DNA from 4 places in the Oxobacter pfennigii genome. Region 3 is predicted to be linked to each of the others. Evidence: riboswitches for the same ligand, from Rfam matches in the RefSeq annotation. Region 3 holds a riboswitch; each other region holds the start of a gene.
What was found. A riboswitch is a leader RNA that binds a small molecule or an ion and turns the genes downstream of it on or off. The one in region 3 is predicted to bind cyclic di-AMP.

Region 1: another riboswitch for cyclic di-AMP. It lies ahead of OXPF_RS00970 (NAD/NADP-dependent octopine/nopaline dehydrogenase family protein); the one in region 3 lies ahead of OXPF_RS19920 (peptidoglycan DD-metalloendopeptidase family protein).
Region 2: another riboswitch for cyclic di-AMP. It lies ahead of OXPF_RS20860 (C40 family peptidase); the one in region 3 lies ahead of OXPF_RS19920 (peptidoglycan DD-metalloendopeptidase family protein).
Region 4: another riboswitch for cyclic di-AMP. It lies ahead of OXPF_RS01815 (cell wall hydrolase); the one in region 3 lies ahead of OXPF_RS19920 (peptidoglycan DD-metalloendopeptidase family protein).

Annotation. Positions count from the first base shown of each region.
Region 1 is NZ_LKET01000014.1:11,514-15,729, forward strand. Features, by position in the region: gene OXPF_RS00960 (ABC transporter permease) at 1-990, shown strand, start outside; gene OXPF_RS00965 (GntR family transcriptional regulator) at 1,072-1,695, shown strand; cyclic di-AMP (ydaO/yuaA leader) riboswitch at 2,031-2,175, shown strand; gene OXPF_RS00970 (NAD/NADP-dependent octopine/nopaline dehydrogenase family protein) at 2,183-3,310, shown strand; gene OXPF_RS00975 (cobalamin B12-binding domain-containing protein) at 3,310-4,216, shown strand, end outside.
Region 2 is NZ_LKET01000068.1:299,607-303,822, reverse strand. Features, by position in the region: gene OXPF_RS20870 (hypothetical protein) at 1-469, opposite strand, end outside; gene anfO (Fe-only nitrogenase accessory protein AnfO) at 491-1,141, opposite strand; gene OXPF_RS20860 (C40 family peptidase) at 1,389-2,135, opposite strand; cyclic di-AMP (ydaO/yuaA leader) riboswitch at 2,137-2,271, opposite strand; gene OXPF_RS20850 (DNRLRE domain-containing protein) at 2,517-3,113, opposite strand; gene OXPF_RS20845 (hypothetical protein) at 3,241-3,528, shown strand; gene OXPF_RS20840 (cation-translocating P-type ATPase) at 3,761-4,216, opposite strand, start outside.
Region 3 is NZ_LKET01000068.1:94,136-98,351, forward strand. Features, by position in the region: gene OXPF_RS19910 (recombinase family protein) at 1-48, opposite strand, end outside; gene OXPF_RS22700 (hypothetical protein) at 66-206, opposite strand; gene OXPF_RS19915 (YqaA family protein) at 356-910, opposite strand; gene OXPF_RS19920 (peptidoglycan DD-metalloendopeptidase family protein) at 1,006-2,025, opposite strand; cyclic di-AMP (ydaO/yuaA leader) riboswitch at 2,029-2,156, opposite strand; gene OXPF_RS19925 (recombinase family protein) at 2,266-3,768, opposite strand; gene OXPF_RS22705 (hypothetical protein) at 3,786-3,926, opposite strand; gene OXPF_RS19930 (YqaA family protein) at 4,076-4,216, opposite strand, start outside.
Region 4 is NZ_LKET01000016.1:31,416-35,631, forward strand. Features, by position in the region: gene OXPF_RS01800 (NAD(P)/FAD-dependent oxidoreductase) at 1-471, shown strand, start outside; gene trxA (thioredoxin) at 477-809, shown strand; gene OXPF_RS01810 (DNA-3-methyladenine glycosylase family protein) at 904-1,773, shown strand; gene OXPF_RS01815 (cell wall hydrolase) at 1,895-2,467, opposite strand; cyclic di-AMP (ydaO/yuaA leader) riboswitch at 2,468-2,590, opposite strand; gene OXPF_RS01820 (AAA family ATPase) at 2,777-4,216, shown strand, end outside.

The DNA.
Region 1 (4,216 bases), on a different contig from region 3:
GAGATTTATCACTACGATTTATCCGTCAACCTTAAGGAGAGCTATAAGACCGACGAAACTCCGGAAATATTGACTGATATTGCAAAGGATAACCGTATAACAGATTATATACTTTTGAATGAACAAAATGTGGATGCCGGAACTGAATTAACCGAAAAAGCTGCATCCTTAATAGTTTCAAAAAATACCACGAAGCTTCAGGATTTCATAACCTTCCGGGTGAGAACAACGGGGGAAAAGCTAGAGCTTGATGACAAGGGCGTAATTATTACCGAAAAGCTGGCTAAACTTTTAAATGTAGCTGTTGGGGATACCATATATCTAACGGATGAAGATGATAACAAGGTGTATGTAAAAATAACGGGTATAACAGAGCACTTCGTATTCCATTATATTTACATGACCCCGGAGCTTTACAATTCCCTTTTCGAGGATGAGATAGAGTTTAATCAGGTTAAAGCCGTCATTGCCGATGGCTCAAAGGAATTTGAAAATACATTATCCACAGATTTGATTAAGGATTCCGAGGTGAGCTCCATAACCCTTTCCTCCAATACAATGGCAACTTTAAGCGATATTGTAGAGAGCCTGGATTTTATCATAATAGTTTTGATTGCATCTGCAGGAGCTTTAGCCTTTGTGGTTTTATACAACCTTACAAATATAAATATAACCGAGCGTTTAAGAGAAATTGCCACCATCAAGGTCCTTGGCTTTTACGATAATGAAGTGTCCGCCTATGTATACAGAGAGAATGCTATTTTAACCGTCATAGGCATTTTTGCCGGCCTGGTACTTGGCATATTCCTTCACAAGTTTATAATACTTACAGCTGAAATAGAAAGCCTTATGTTCGGAAGAGAGATAAAAATACCAAGCTACATTTACTCAGCCATTCTCACAGCAGTATTTGCAGCATTGGTAAACACGGTAATGTATTTCAAGCTTAAGAAAATAACCATGGTTGAATCCTTGAAATCGGTAGATTAATAATTTATACTGTTTATATTATTGTCTAACAAGCCAAGTGGTGTTATTATAATTGTGTAAATTATTTTGGGGAGGCCGCAAATGGGCGAAGAAATAACACAAAAGCCAATGTATCAGCAAATAGCACTGGATATTGCCCGCCGCGTTGTAAACGGCGACTTTCAGGCAGGCTGTAAAATTCACGGTCGTTCCACTCTTGCCGGCGAATATAATGTGTCTCCTGAAACTGTGAGAAGGGCGGTAATTCTCCTTCAGGACATGGATGTGGTTTCAGTTTCCCATGGAAGTGGCATTACCATTAACTCCCAGGAGGAAGCCTGTAAGTTTATAGACAAATTCAAGGATATGGAATCCATAGCATCCTTGAAAATGAATTTAGACAAGCTATTTGAGGATAAAAAAGAGATTGATTCAAACCTTGCCAATACCATTGAAAAAATAATAGATTATTCCGACCGCTTAAGAAACATAAGCCCTTATAATCCGCTGGAAATAGAAATCAAGGAAGATTCGATGGTGGTCGGTGAGACCGTTTCTTCCGTAAAGTTCTGGCAAAATACCGGCGCTACCATAATAGCAATCAGAAGAGACAAGGACATTATACTTTCTCCCGGCCCTTATGCTGAGTTTAGGGCAGGGGATGTGATTGTGGTGGTTGGAGATGAAGGAGTTTTAAAAAGAGTTAAAGTTTTCCTGAATGTATAGAATGTTATACTTAATTATATATAGTTTTTATATAAACAGGGTCTGTTGCATTTTAAACAACGTAATGAGCATTGTGAGAGTTCTGTACAAGTTCTTGGTGACACTTTCGCAGAAAATACTTAGAATTTTAGATTGTTTGAGCGGAGTGAAGTTTAAAAATTCTTGTATTTTCAAGGCAGGGAGCCTTAGAACTTGCAGAACACGAACATAGCAATGCAGTGTTTAAAATGCAACAGACCCTTAATTTATTTATTTTAAGAAATTGACAACTGACAACTTAAATAATATAATTAAGTTGTATCTTGCTATCTCAAGGAGGTCTGGTAATTTAAAATTATTAACAAGCGCTGAATTCACAGTATGTGAAGCGGGGGACCCGATAATATGGGGTGAATCCGATGCATTTAAATGCATTGGAGGGGTCATACTCTTTCGATCCTAATCCGTCAGCTAACCTCGTAAGCCAAAGAAAGAGGAGGTAAAAATTATGAAGAACAATAAAAAGAGCTTGAATTATGCTGTTATCGGAGCAGGTAACGGCGGTCAGGCGATGGCCGCGCATCTGGCCTTATGCGGGCACAATGTGCGCTTATACAATAGAAGCATTACGAAAATAAAGAAAATACAGGAACAAAGAGGTATTTATCTCACCGGAAAAGAAGAAGGCTTCGGCAGGCTTTCTTCAATGACAGACAATATAAAAGAAGCAATAGAAAACGCAGATGTAATAATGGTAACCATCCCGGCATCAGGCCATAGAGAGATAGCAAATCTATGCCATCCTTACCTTAAAGACGGGCAAATCATTGTCTTAAATCCCGGCAGGACAGGCGGCGCTTTGGAGTTTCTTAATATCATAAAGCAAAAAGCTCCCAATAAAAATATTATAATATCTGAAGCCCAGACCTTTGTTTATGCTTGCCGTGCAGAAACAGCAGGCGTTGTTAAAATTTTCAGCATTAAAAACCAAGTATCCTTGGCTTCCATACCCTCATATATGACAAAGTACGTTGTGGATACCATAAAGGATGCTTATCCTCAGTTTATTCCGGCAGATAATGTTTTGGAAACCAGCCTCAATAACATTGGTGCTATTTTTCATCCTTGTCCTACCCTTTTAAACTGCGGACGGATAGAATCCACCAATGGAGATTTTGAATATTATTTAGAAGGCATCACTCCCACTGTTTCAAAAATTTTAGAGCAGATGGATTCAGAAAGAGTTAAAGTAGCCCATGCGCTGGGAGTCAAAACAGTTACGGCCCTTAAATGGCTTGAAGTCACTTATGGTTCAAAGGGAGAAAGCCTTCATGAAGCCATTCAGAATACTTCAGGATATATGGGCATTAAGGCCCCTAGTTCAATGGATACCAGATATATTTTTGAAGATATACCCGAAAGCCTGGTTCCTATTTCAGCCATAGGGGCAACTGTAGGCATCAGGACACCAATAATTGATTCTATCATAAATCTGGCATGCACTGCTCACGGTGAAAACTATTTTGCGGCAGGCCGAAATGTAAGAAATTTAGGAATAGAAGGACTTACGGTAAGTGAGCTTATGGAGCTTGCAACTTTCGGTATAGTTGAAAGGCCCAGGGAGGTTGTTGCATAATGAAAAAGATAATTGCAGCTGCTATCGGAAATTGCGTCCACGTAGCAGGTGTTGCAAATTTTCTCAAGCTTGCAGAAAAAGAAGGATATGATACGGACTTCTTAGGCCCTGCAGTTTCCATAGAAAACCTTATTAAAGCCATAAAGAAGCAAAAACCCGATATAGTGGGGGTAAGCTACAGGCTGACTCCATCTGCGGTAAAGCCCCTTTTGGATGAGTTACAAAGAGCAATTGAAGATAACGGTTTATTAAACATAGAATGGCTTTTTGGCGGTACCCGTCCGGTATGCGAAGTAGCAAAAAGCTATAGCTTCTTTAAAGAAATCTTTGACGGGAGCAGCGATGATGAATTTACCATATGCTATCTTAGCGGTAAATCCAGTGACTGTAAGGATACTTATTTTGAAAGTAGCTTAATTGAGAGAATAAATAGAAAATATCCATATCCTGTGCTCCGGCATCATTTTGGTCTGCCTTCACTTTCGGCTACCATTGAAGGCATAAAAACCATATCGGAAGCAAAGGTGCTGGACGTTATTTCCATAGCCCCCGATCAGAATGCCCAGGAACATTTCTTTGAAATGGAGAAGGCCAGCAGTGCCTTGGATGGTGCCGGGGGGGTACCGGTAAGATCTCCTGAAGATTTCATAAAGATGTATGAAGCATCAAGAAGGGGTAATTACCCTCTTTTAAGATGTTACAGCGGTACCAGCGATGTGTTCCGTTTCGCAGAAATGCTGAGAGAAACTATAAATAACAGCTGGGCTGCAGTTCCATTATGCTGGTATAACGTCTTAGACGGAAGAGGCCCAAGGGATGTTGAAACTTCCATAAGGGAAAATCAGGCCCTTATGAAATGGCACGGCGATAGAAATATACCCGTGGAGGTTAATGAATCACATCATT
Region 2 (4,216 bases), 210 kb from region 3:
TAGGCCAGAGCGTAAGGCTTTTTATCTCTCCTGACGGATAAAAGAAAATACCTATGATTTTGTTTTTTATGATCCCGAAGGAAAAGACAAATTCAAAATCCTGAGCCAGGCTGTATTCGTTTTCTTCTGTCCAATAGCCTGTTATTTCTCCGTTCAGCGGAAAGATTCTCTTTATACTTTCATCTTCATAAAAGGTTACATATTCAGCCGGAATAAGGCCGTAGTCCGTTTTTATAGCCGTCTGTTCCTGGAGGGATAAGGATTTTAAATTCCCGTTTTTATAAAAGGACAGAGAACTTGTATTTTTTCTTCTGGCTTCATCATCCACATACTGAGGAACGAATTTTCCAAAAGGAGTTTCAATCTCGTTAAGTTCATCTATCGTACATTCTTTGATGCCTCCGTTTTCATAAGTTTCTAAATGGGTTATTCCCTTTAAAGTGCCGTACTTGATATTTATTTTATTCATATTAGCCTCCTTCTTAATGTTTTATTCTGCTGCATTGCAGGTTTTGGGACGAACAATAATTTTATACTCATTGTTTTCTCTGCTGATTATATTGCCTTTAAGGTTGAGCCTTTCAAATTCTATTTCAAACCATTGGGGTACATGGCTGCATATAATCTCCAGTTCATAAAATCGTGTGTTTTTCAAAAAAGGCAGCAGCGCCTGTTTTGAAGAAACATTGGATTTTATATTCTGAAGCGGCTTTAGATCCATGAAATAATATCCATTCTGGTTTGCCTCAACAGGGTATGGTATGGGAGGGAATTTTGCTTCACATGGGGATTCTGAACTTTCAGCTTCGGTCTCTTTCCCCTGTATATAATCTAAAAAATCCGCAGGTTTGCCCTCAAATTCCCAGGAATTGAATCCTTTCATTTCAAGGATGTTATAAACAAGCCCGTTTACTTTTTCACCTACAAATACCCTGCAGTCACCAAGCTCGTCAATTATGGCGGAAATCTGATCCCTGATGGATCTAAGCCCTGACGAGCTGTCAAGGTAAAAGAGGATTTCTTTTAATACTGTCCATTTACCCCGTACCCTTTTATAAATCTTTATAATGCCTTTATCATCTACAGACGATGTATCTCCGTTCTTATCCAATAAAACTGCAATTTCAATATTCTTTTTCATTCTCATCATCCTCTCTTTCTTCATAATAATCCTTGTAAATTAAATAATTAAATGCAAAAAAGGTACAATGTAAGCAAACATTGCACCTTTGCAAAAATTCCTTATTAACCCTTGAAATATATAATTTTTACTGCCCCTAAGAATGTTTTTAGTATTATAGCAAAAAAAATATTTATTTGCAATGTACATCGCAGCCAAAATTTACGATATAAAAGAAGTGCTCCAAAATATCAGAGCACTTGTAATGTTAGTTTATGATTCTTCTCGCAGTCATGTAATTGCGATTATAATAATCTTCCGATAAACTGCTGTAGCGTACTTTGCCGCCATAGCCTGAGGCTGCATGAATAAATGTGCTGTCTCCTATGTATATGCCTACATGAGTGATGTTGTTATGGCCTCCGTTGGTATCGAAAAATACCAAATCGCCCATTTGAAGCTGTGACCTTTCAATGATTGTACCCTGATAGGCTTGTGTGGAGGCTGTACGGTTTAAGCTTATCCCGTTGTTTTTAAATACGAACTGGGTAAAACCGGAGCAGTCAAAACCCCGCTCGGACGAACCGCCGTAAACATATTTTATGCCCAAGTATTTTTCGGCAGTTCCAATTATCTGCTGTGCTTTTGTTACAGTTTCGGCAGCCGGTGTTACAGCTGCAGCCGGTACTTCAGGCGCAATTATTGCATCAGAGCCCCTGGAACTTAAATCAATTGATGGGATTGTATCCAGTAAGACGTATTCACCCGCAACCCAGCCTGTAATACCGTCAAAAGTTACCTTGTGCCAGTTGCCTGAGGTTTCTTCAATAGTGAGTTTTGTCCCGGGATACAGCTTGCCTATGACGGGATAATCAGTGCCCGGTGACTGGCGCAAATTGAGATATCCGGTGCAATTAACCGTGCCTGTGGTGCTTTGGGCATAGGCAGTAGCAGAGAGAAAAGCAAACATAACAAGCATTGTTGAAACAAACACTGCGAATTTAAGCCGTTTCATTCTATCCTCCTATTTTTAGCTTCCGAAGTTAGCTGACGGGTGCGGGCAAAGAGGCGTCCCTACCATACAAAGATGGATTAACCCCAATTTTGGTTTCTCCGTACTCCCTGAAAAGGAGATTCAGCTTTTTTTGTGCGGTGCATATTTTGACAGGTTGTCCTACTTTTAGCATTAAAGGTTGTCCAAAATATGCTGCACAAAATTATGATAGAACTTTTGTCGCCTAATGTCAATTCTGTTATGTTTATCATCTCTATTGTCTGAACCTTAAACCTAGGCAACAAGTGGCATTTCGGAACAATGTTAACTTTTTGTGACAAAAAAAGAGTAAGAAACAACATTTTCCCTCTCTGGCCTGACCACGATATTGGTTGAATTAATTTATACCTGGACGGGTTTAGATATCTTCACGTCACAAGGAACCGTTTGTAATGTGCAGAATCGTTCAGCGTATTTGCAAGTCAGTCTAAGCATAGGACGCATCTCGGATATGCGATGCTGGCTTGATGCATAGAAAATATAAGGTGAATTATCTTTGCCCATAAGTAGAAATCCGTTGTTTTCCAAAGTATCATTGCTCCAGTCCTGTACAATTTGTGTGACGTCGATTTCGGTATAACTGCGTCTGTATGAGTTTTCAAAAGTTACACATCGACTCAAATCTACAGCTGGCGGTGTATGCATACAACCGCAGACGTTGAAAACTTCGAGCAATGGATACAGGGTGTAGTGAGCTTTGGTATTTTTCTTACTTGTAACTTTCCCCATATTGCATGTATCATACGGAAGTTTAAAAAGAATCAATTTGGCTTTTAGTAAAACGCACTTGCATAACCAGAGGGGCCAATTGAAAAACAAATAGATTATTTTTTCATAGCCCAATAACAGAGATTGCTTTGGCTTCTCCCGATAGAAGCTGTCTGTGGAATAATTAAATGCCGATTGAGGACGTAAATCTATTACACTCACTGTTCTCACCCCTTACATAATATGCAGTGCTTTGACATGTGCGACTGTACAACTTTTGAAAATCCTGGCATATACTGTAACTGTAAAAGAAAGCTAGTTATCTTTTTATACAGAATAACCGCAAGGAGGCTTATTCATGGCTATTGTTAATGTTGCTGCAAACGTGACAGCATTATCTGAAAATTCACCTTATAGTGTTGTAGAACTCATATTTAATTATGAAGGCACTACGGTTCAAAACGGAACTGTAATTTACTACAGCGCTCATCTTTCGGATGGGACTAATTCTGAGGATGTCGTGTTCCCGTTTACGATAACTGCCGGAACGGAAATACCAGCTACAGGAAATTTTGCATATACACCCGGAGTAACTTTTATATCGGAGATCAATGCTACAGAAGGAAAAATCTATTATACTGCATAAGTAACATGAAAGAAATTGGTGAAATGAACTGCTCCCTGTCAAGTCAACGTAATTAAGTTAAGCATTGGATGAGACACCCATTATTACGAAAACGATGAACTTACTTAAGCAAGTTCACCGTTTTCGTATTACAATGCTCTAATATATGGTAAAAAAGGCTGCCGCCCAATAAGTTATTCAACCACTAAAGCGGCAGCCTGAATTTTTTGAATGATATTTTTTTATTGTTAGTTTAATTTTCTTTTTTCATTCTCAGGAAAATTTTAACTATTTCATTTACAACAAGGGGAACTATGGATAATAATCCAACGGTAATCCAGTCGCCGGAAGTTAGGTTAAACACCTTGAATACCTCTCTTAAGAAGGGCACTGTTATAACTACATCCTGAAGGAGTATGCCTATTACGATAGATATCAGAAGGAACTTGTTTGTGAACCAGCCAACCTGGAATATGGACTTTCTTGTGCTTCTCATGTTAAGGGAATGCACAAGCTGGGATACGCTAAGTACCACAAAGGCCATGGTCTGGGCATGAGTCAGTGCTTCTTCGGATATATTATCCGGGAATATGGGGAACAGGGATGTTGCTCCTGAATATACCCTTGCACCTATTATGAATGCTGCCAGTGTTAAAATACCTATGAGTATACCGTTTAATATAAGGCTAATGCCTGCACCGCCTGAAAA
Region 3 (4,216 bases):
TTCGTGGTCTGTTGAAATTCTTCCGTAAAGCCCTGCTACCCACTGCAAGTCAATACCTCCTAATGTTATGCTTTTTTGAACTTATTTTTTATTGTAGTTGTCAATGCAGATATTTTAATTACTATATATTTTTGTATTAGTTCATTTAATTTATCTTTGCCGCTGTAAATAGGTTTAACGAATTTAGGAACCCTGATTGTTTTCATTAATATCCCTCCTACAATAAATTAACTATAACGGATCTTAAATTGTCCTTATTATAATTATTAATCGGACAATTTGTCCTATTACTTGATTTTTTGAATTTATTTATAAAAAAAATACCGGCATCAATTTTGACACCGGCAGACTTAAATTATTTTCTAGCGTATCTTTTAATTATTATGTATATGATGAACACTGCAATCAAGGCTATTGCAACAAAGGTTACGGATTCAAAAGTTTTTTTAGACATTGCATGGCCAAAGAGCTGTATCAGTATACCTTCTGGCACATATCTTAGCAATCTGCAAAGACAAGTGGCAATCAAATAACGATAAAAGTTCATCCTAAAAGCCCCGGCAGACAATGTATATACCTCATAAGGTATAGGTGTAAAGGACGAAGTCATGACTGCAAAAATTCCGTATTTATTATATATTTCCTCTACCTTATTCAGTGCATCATTTCCAAACATCTTTATAATCAATGGCCTTCCTGCAATTTTGCCCAGATTATACCCGACCATCCCTCCTATAAATGAGACACAAACTGTAACTAAGCTTATTAATATTGCTTTATCCTGGTTGCTAAGCATAACCGGAAGCAAAACTATCTCAACGGGAGGCGGGAAAATTATGGGCTCGAAGAAAGCGGCTAAAAGCACACCGAATATACCGTATTTTGATAGAAAAGTAATTAAGTTTTCCATTTATCTTACCTCTTAAATCCAAAAGCTTTTACTATAAAAAAAGCACTAAAAAATTAGTGCTTTAATAGATTCCGCAAATTTAAATGCGTCCTATGTTACTTCAAATAATTGAGAGGATTTACAGCCGTGCCATTTTTTCTGATTTCAAAATGGCAATGAGGGCCTGTCGAATCTCCCGTGCTTCCGACTTTAGCTATTATATCTCCTTTGCTGACCTGCTGTCCTACACTAACCAACAATTTGGAGTTGTGTCCATAATAGCTTCTAAGTCCGTTGCCGTGATCAATTATAACGAGATAACCGTATCCGCCTTCCCATCCGCTATGTACAACCTTACCGTCTAAAAACGCACTTACATTTGTACCAGTGGGCGCTGCTATGTCTATTCCTTTGTGAGTTGTACCCCATCTTGGGCCAAACAAGGATGTCAGCGTGCCTCTTACAGGCCACATGCTTATTGAAGCAACTGCGCTGGCTGCAGCGGAGACTGATGAACCTCTTGATGCAACGGCAGCGGTTTTTGATGCGACAACTACGGTTTTTACCTGATCTACGCCCGGCAATATTATCTCCTGACCGATATTCAATTTATTAGCAGATTCCATACCATTGGTTTTTACTATATCGTCAACTTTTATGTCATATAACTTAGAAATACTTGAAAGGGTATCACCGCTTTTGATCTTATAAAGTATTCCCTTTATTGACGGGAACCTTAATTGCTGACCGATTTTCAAAGTTGAGTTGACAGAAATGTTACTGGAACTTGCTATTGAATTTGCAGTCACGCCATATTCATTTGATATGGCACCCAGTGTATCACCTGATTTTACAGTGTAGGTTAAAATCTCAGGCTTCTTTGGCTCTTCGCTGTTCTCTTCAGCTTCATCTGTTTCTTCGGTACTCTCCAGTGCAGTCTCATTAGTTTGTTCCTCATTGACCTGTGAAGAATCAGCGGCAGCTAAAACCTGTGTATCGTCAACGGTCTGAGTTACTTCCATCTTTTGTTGTGATGTAACATCCTGTGTATTCTGAGATAACAGTATCACAACAACGGAAATAATCGTTACCGCCAAGCATGCTATCAATATAGCATACTTTTTTCTTTTGTCCATATGTAACCTCCTCTATCCCGCTTACGAGGTTAGTTGTCGGGTTAGGCCATAGAGTAGCCCTCTTTAATAAGATACACCCCAATTAAGTTTCTCCCCCGCTCCGGTACCACCGGACTCAGCTGAACATATAATTTATTATATAAAACTTATTCTGATATTCCAATGGTAATTATTAACATTATGCCTCATTTTTTGGTTCTATAAACAGGATTTATCAGATGTGATATATAGTTCGTAGAATCAGGGTTTTTCAAAATTAAATTCTATTAAAATTTCCTCCTCGCAAATTTCCATTCGCTTAAGTATAAATTCTATAAGCTCTCTGTCAAAGGAATCTAAATTTAGCAAAGCTTTAATTTCATTTAATAATTGGATTTTCACTTCCTCGTCATTTTTTTCTGAAATAATTTTTACAATCAGCTGATTTTTTATCTCTTCCAGCTTAAAAATTATTTTTGAATATTCCCCTGACAGCCGTTCAAATGATCGCCCATCTATTATGCCTTCCAATCTATCCCTGTACATAATATCAATTTTTATTCTGTTCTTTTTTAGTTCTTCTTCTATCGCAACTAATTCATCAGACCATCCGGCGTCAATATTCATACCCTTATATATTTCATCTACCAAATCATTTATAGATATATTTTCATCCATTAATTTTTTAAGCTCTGATGCCAATATGTTTACAAGTTCCTCTTCTGAAACCTGGTGACTGGTGCAATATGACCTGCCGTATTTAACATACCCACCGCTCCTGTAATAGCCTTTTCCTTTTATATTTTTATAATACATGTGCTTACCGCAATCATGACAAAACAGGTAGGATGAAAATAAGTGAGGCCCCGCTGCACCGCATCTGTAGTTTCCTTTCGTTTTTCTGCTGCTTAATATATTCTGGCAGGTATTGAAGGTTTCTTCATCAATTATTGCTTCATGGGTATTCTTTACCACTATCCAATCCTTCTGGGGTACTGAGATTAAGGTTTTGCTTTTGTAGCTTTTCTTTTTGCTTTTATTCTGTATGGAATGACCCAGATATACCCTGTTCTTTATTATCCTTTTAATTGTAGTCCAATCCCAGTTTTTGGACACTTTTGAATATGAATTATAACTTGAGGGGTTTAATACTCCTCTTTCTTGGAGGATATTTGCAATGCCTAAAAACCCATAGCCTTTAATATATAAGTTGAATATCTCCTTTACAATTAAAGCGGCATATGGGTCTATTTCTAATTTGTTTTTTTCTGTTTTGGATTTTCTGTATCCATAGGGTGCAAAGGCCGCCAAGTATTCCCCTTTGCTTTTTTTATGCTTGAGAGCAAATTTTATCTTGTGCGATAATTCCTTTGAATACCTTTCATTAAACCAGGTCTTTATCCCGATATAATCATCTTCATCCTTAAAGCTGTCATATCCGTCATTTATTGATACAAGCCTGATTCCATTTTCGGATAAGTACTCTAAGAACAATAAGGTAAGGGGATTGTTTCTCCCTAATCTTGAAAGGTCTTTTACAACAACAACATTTATGCTGCCATTTAATATATCTTTTTTAAGCCTAATTATCTGGGGCCGTTCATAGCTTGTTCCGGAATATCCCTCATCAAAATAATATCCGTTGATTTCAAAGCCGTTATCCTGGGCATACTTTATAAGCGCCTCACGCTGGACCAGGATAGACTCGTGCTGTTCTTCGTGGTCTGTTGAAATTCTTCCGTAAAGCCCTGCTACCCACTGCAAGTCAATACCTCCTAATGTTATGCTTTTTTGAACTTATTTTTTATTGTAGTTGTCAATGCAGATATTTTAATTACTATATATTTTTGTATTAGTTCATTTAATTTATCTTTGCCGCTGTAAATAGGTTTAACGAATTTAGGAACCCTGATTGTTTTCATTAATATCCCTCCTACAATAAATTAACTATAACGGATCTTAAATTGTCCTTATTATAATTATTAATCGGACAATTTGTCCTATTACTTGATTTTTTGAATTTATTTATAAAAAAAATACCGGCATCAATTTTGACACCGGCAGACTTAAATTATTTTCTAGCGTATCTTTTAATTATTATGTATATGATGAACACTGCAATCAAGGCTATTGCAACAAAGGTTACGGATTCAAAAGTTTTTTTAGACATTGCATGGCCAAAGAGCTGTATCAGTATACCTTCTGGCACATA
Region 4 (4,216 bases), on a different contig from region 3:
TGTGACGGATTTTTTTACAAAGGAAAAAAGGTAGCTATCTTAGGATATAATGAATATGCCAAAAACGAATTGGAAGAAATGAAGCATTTCACTGAAGATATTACCCTTTTGACCAACGGAAACAAAAAGACTGTAGATTTTGAAGGTGTAAAGATTTTTGAAGGGAAGCTCAAATCATTAAATGGCGGAGAATTTTTGGAAAGCATTATATTTGAGGACGGTAATGAGGAAAAATTCGATGCTGTATTTATTGCTTATGGCACTGCGTCTTCCGTTGATTTTGCAAGGAAACTCGGTGTTATAATAAAAGACGGGACAGTAGAAGTCGATGACGAACAAAAGACCAATCTAAAGGGCCTGTATGCTGCAGGAGATTGTGCCGGCACCATAAAACAGGTATCTGTCTCAGTAGGCCAGGGAGCAATTGCAGGTTTAAAAATTATTGAGTATATCAGAAATTTCAGGAGGTAGATAATATGGCAGGAAAGAATATTGTAGTTTTATCAGATGATAGTTTTCATCAGGAAGTATTGGAATCGAATATTCCGGTAGTAGTGGATTTTTGGGCTACATGGTGCGGTCCTTGCAAAATGTTTGCACCGATTTTTGAAGAAGTAGCTGCCGAATACGAAGGTAAAGTAAAGTTCTGCAAGCTTGATACCGACGCAAATCCCAAGACTTCCATGGAATACGGCATAAGAAGCATACCTACGGTTGCTTATTTTAAAAGCGGTGAAACTCCAAAGGGCTCAGTAGGCCTTTTATCAAGAGATGATTTTAAAAATGCTGTTGAAACTTTGTTGAAATAACTAAAAACCTGGCGTAAGGCCAGGTTTTATGTTTTAATAATATATATGTATTTATATCGGCTAAGGAGGTGGAACTACTTTGAACAATAGAATTATGGAAGATGGCGGGAAAGTTATCATAGAGAATATTCGGGATTTTGAGCCTAAACATGTATTTGATTGCGGCCAGTGCTTCAGGTGGTATGAAGAAGGTGACGGAAGCTATACCGGCGTCGTACAGGGAAGAGTAATTAATGTGAAAAAAGATGGACAAACCCTTGTATTGGATAATACGGATAAGAAGGAATTTGATGGTCTCTGGTATGATTATTTCGATATGGGAAGGGATTATGGAAAAATCAAAAACGAGCTTTCAGAGGATGATACTCTAAAAGAAGCCATTGGCTTCGGAGAAGGCATAAGAATTTTAAAACAGGACGAATGGGAGACTTTGATTTCATTCATTATATCTGCAAATAACAGGATACCCATGATTAAAAGAGCCATAAAAGAAATATCCGAAAAGTGGGGAAAGCCTGTTGTATATAAAGGAAATACTTATCATTCCTTTCCTTCCCCTCAAGATTTAAAAGATGCATCTGTTGAGGATTTTGAAAGCTGCCATACAGGCTTTCGGGCAAAATATATAAAAAAGACTGTGGAAATGGTAATTAACAAAGAGATAGACCTATATAATTTGAAAAACCTTACTTATGCTGAAGCCAGAAATGAGCTCATGAAGCTTCCCGGGGTAGGGCCTAAGGTGTCTGACTGCATATTGCTTTTTTCAATGTATTATTATGAGGCTTTCCCTGTTGATGTGTGGGTAAAAAGGGTTATGCAGCATTTTTATCTTGCTCCAGATGTCAGCCTGCCTAAAATAGAAAAATTCGGACAGGAGAAGTTTAAAAAATTAGCGGGTTTTGCCCAGCAGTATTTGTTTTACTATGCCAGGGATTTGAAGGGCAAGGAAATAAGCGTATAGCTTTTTAAAAAAAATAAGAACCCCACCCGCTAATAGCAATCAAAGATTGCTAGCGGGTCCCGGAAACCTTGTTACTTCGTAATAAAAAACAAAAGCCGTAAATTAATACGGCTTTTGTTTTTTATTTGAAGAACACATGTCTGCCTATTGTTGTTGGTTTATTTTTAGTGGCATTTTTCATCCAAGTACTTGTCGCAGATTTCGGATTATAATAGAAAATTGCATCATCTGTAGGGTCATTTCCCCTTAGTGCCTCATCCACTGCCATATAGGATTCAGCATCCGGATTTATATCCATATACCTTTCATCCAGACAGGAAAAAGCATTTTTTTCGTATATAACATCTTTAATAGTCTTGGGGAATTCAGGATGCGACAGCCTGTTGATTATAACAGAGGCAACAGCTATTTTTCCAATGAAGGGTTCACCTTTGCTTTCAGCATATACAACCTTCGCAATAAGCTCAACTTCATCATCTGTAAGTTCATACTTGAAATTATTTGATTCATTGCTTTTAAAGGCTGTAACGGACAAAGAATTTTCAGAAGGAACATTGACACTTTTCATATTATGATATGGCGTGAATATTTTGATGAAGGTGCTGTCATCGTCCTTTGAATCCCTGCAAAATGCACTGCCTGATCCTAATCCGATTAGCACTGCAACAACGAGTAAAAATACTCTTTTTTTCATGTGTATACCCCCTTTTGCCTACGAGGTTAGCTGACGGGTTCGGTAAAGGCATAACCTACGCTTTCGCGATTCACCCCAAATTTGGTTCCCCCGTGTTTTATTAAACTTCGGCTTATTCTTAATATGTGTCTTTTTAAGAAAAATATTCGAAAAAGACTTTTATATTTTTTATTTTTGAATTATGTTGTTCATATAATATGGATGAAATTAACCTAACTGACGTAGAATTATTATATAAGCTGTAATTTTAGAATTACTCCGGGCAATGGCCGAAATTCACGGTAAGTATTATGTGAAAGGTGGAGCAATATGAAGATTGAGATTCCTGCAACCTCCCTTATTGTGCTTTGCGGCATTGCCGGATGCGGTAAGTCTACTTTTGCGCTTAAAAATTTCAAGGATACTGAAGTTGTATCTTCTGACAGATGCAGGGCTCTGGTTTCCGATGATGAAGAGAATATGGAAGTATCAAAAGAGGCCTTTGAACTTTTTTATTACATTATAAAAAAGAGAATGAACCTTAAAAAATTAGTGGTTGCAGACTCGACGGCAGTATCTCACGAGGCAAGAAGAAAGCTTTTAGACCTGGCAGAGGACAATAATTATTATTCTATTCTCTTGGCATTTGATATATCCACTGAAATTGCCATTGAAAGAAATAATTTAAGACAAAGAAAGGTGTCGCGTTATGTTATAGAAAAACAATATGCTGCTTTTCTTAAATCTTTAAAATCTGTTGAAAACGAGGGATTTGACAAAGTGATCGTACTGAATGAGAATGATGCCGATGATTTCAAACATGAAATTGTTTCCTATAATATAGAAACTGAAGATAAAGCTTTGTTTGATATAATTTCCGATGTTCACGGCTGCTGTACCGAGCTTGAAATGCTCCTAGACAAACTTGGTTACAGAAAAAATGGATTCAAATACAGCCATCCTGACGGAAGAAAGGTTGTATTCGCAGGTGATATCGTGGACAGAGGACCAAGGACAATGGATACTATAAGGACCGTCATCAATATGGTCAATTCGGGAAATGCCCTTTATATACCCGGAAATCACTGCAATAAATTTTACAGATACTTAAAAGGCAGCAAGGTGCAGATAAAGAATGGATTGGAAACTACGGTCAAGGAATACGAAAAGCTTGAAAAAAGCGAAGCAAAGAAAATTAAAAATGATTTTTTGGAGCTATATGAAAATTCTCCTCTTTATTTGATGCTGGACAATGGCAATCTTGTTGTAGCCCATGCAGGAATAAAGGAAGAAATGATTGGAAAGCTGTCAAAAAAAATAATTGATTTTGTACTGTACGGCGATGTGACGGGGGAAGTTGACGATAAAGGGCTTCCTATAAGAGGTGATTGGGCAGCGAATTATTACGGAAAACCTATGATAGTTTACGGACATACTCCCGTTTCCAAGGCGGTTTTTGTCAATAATACCATAAATATCGACCAGGGCGCTAGCATGGGAGGAAGCCTGACTGCCTTGAGATATCCCGAAAAGGGGCTCGTCTCAGTCCAATCCCAGGGAACCTATTACCGTGGAGGCAGGCAACAAAAGGAGATGGAACGGGAGATTAAACTTGATGATTATAAAGAATCTTTGAGTTTAAGAGACAGACACGATCACAAAATCAAAATTGATTTTGCAGAATTGAGAAATACCGTTGATACTTTAAGAGCAAAAGAAGATATTATCAAATGGATAATATATATTCCGCCGATTTTGCCTTCCATAAAT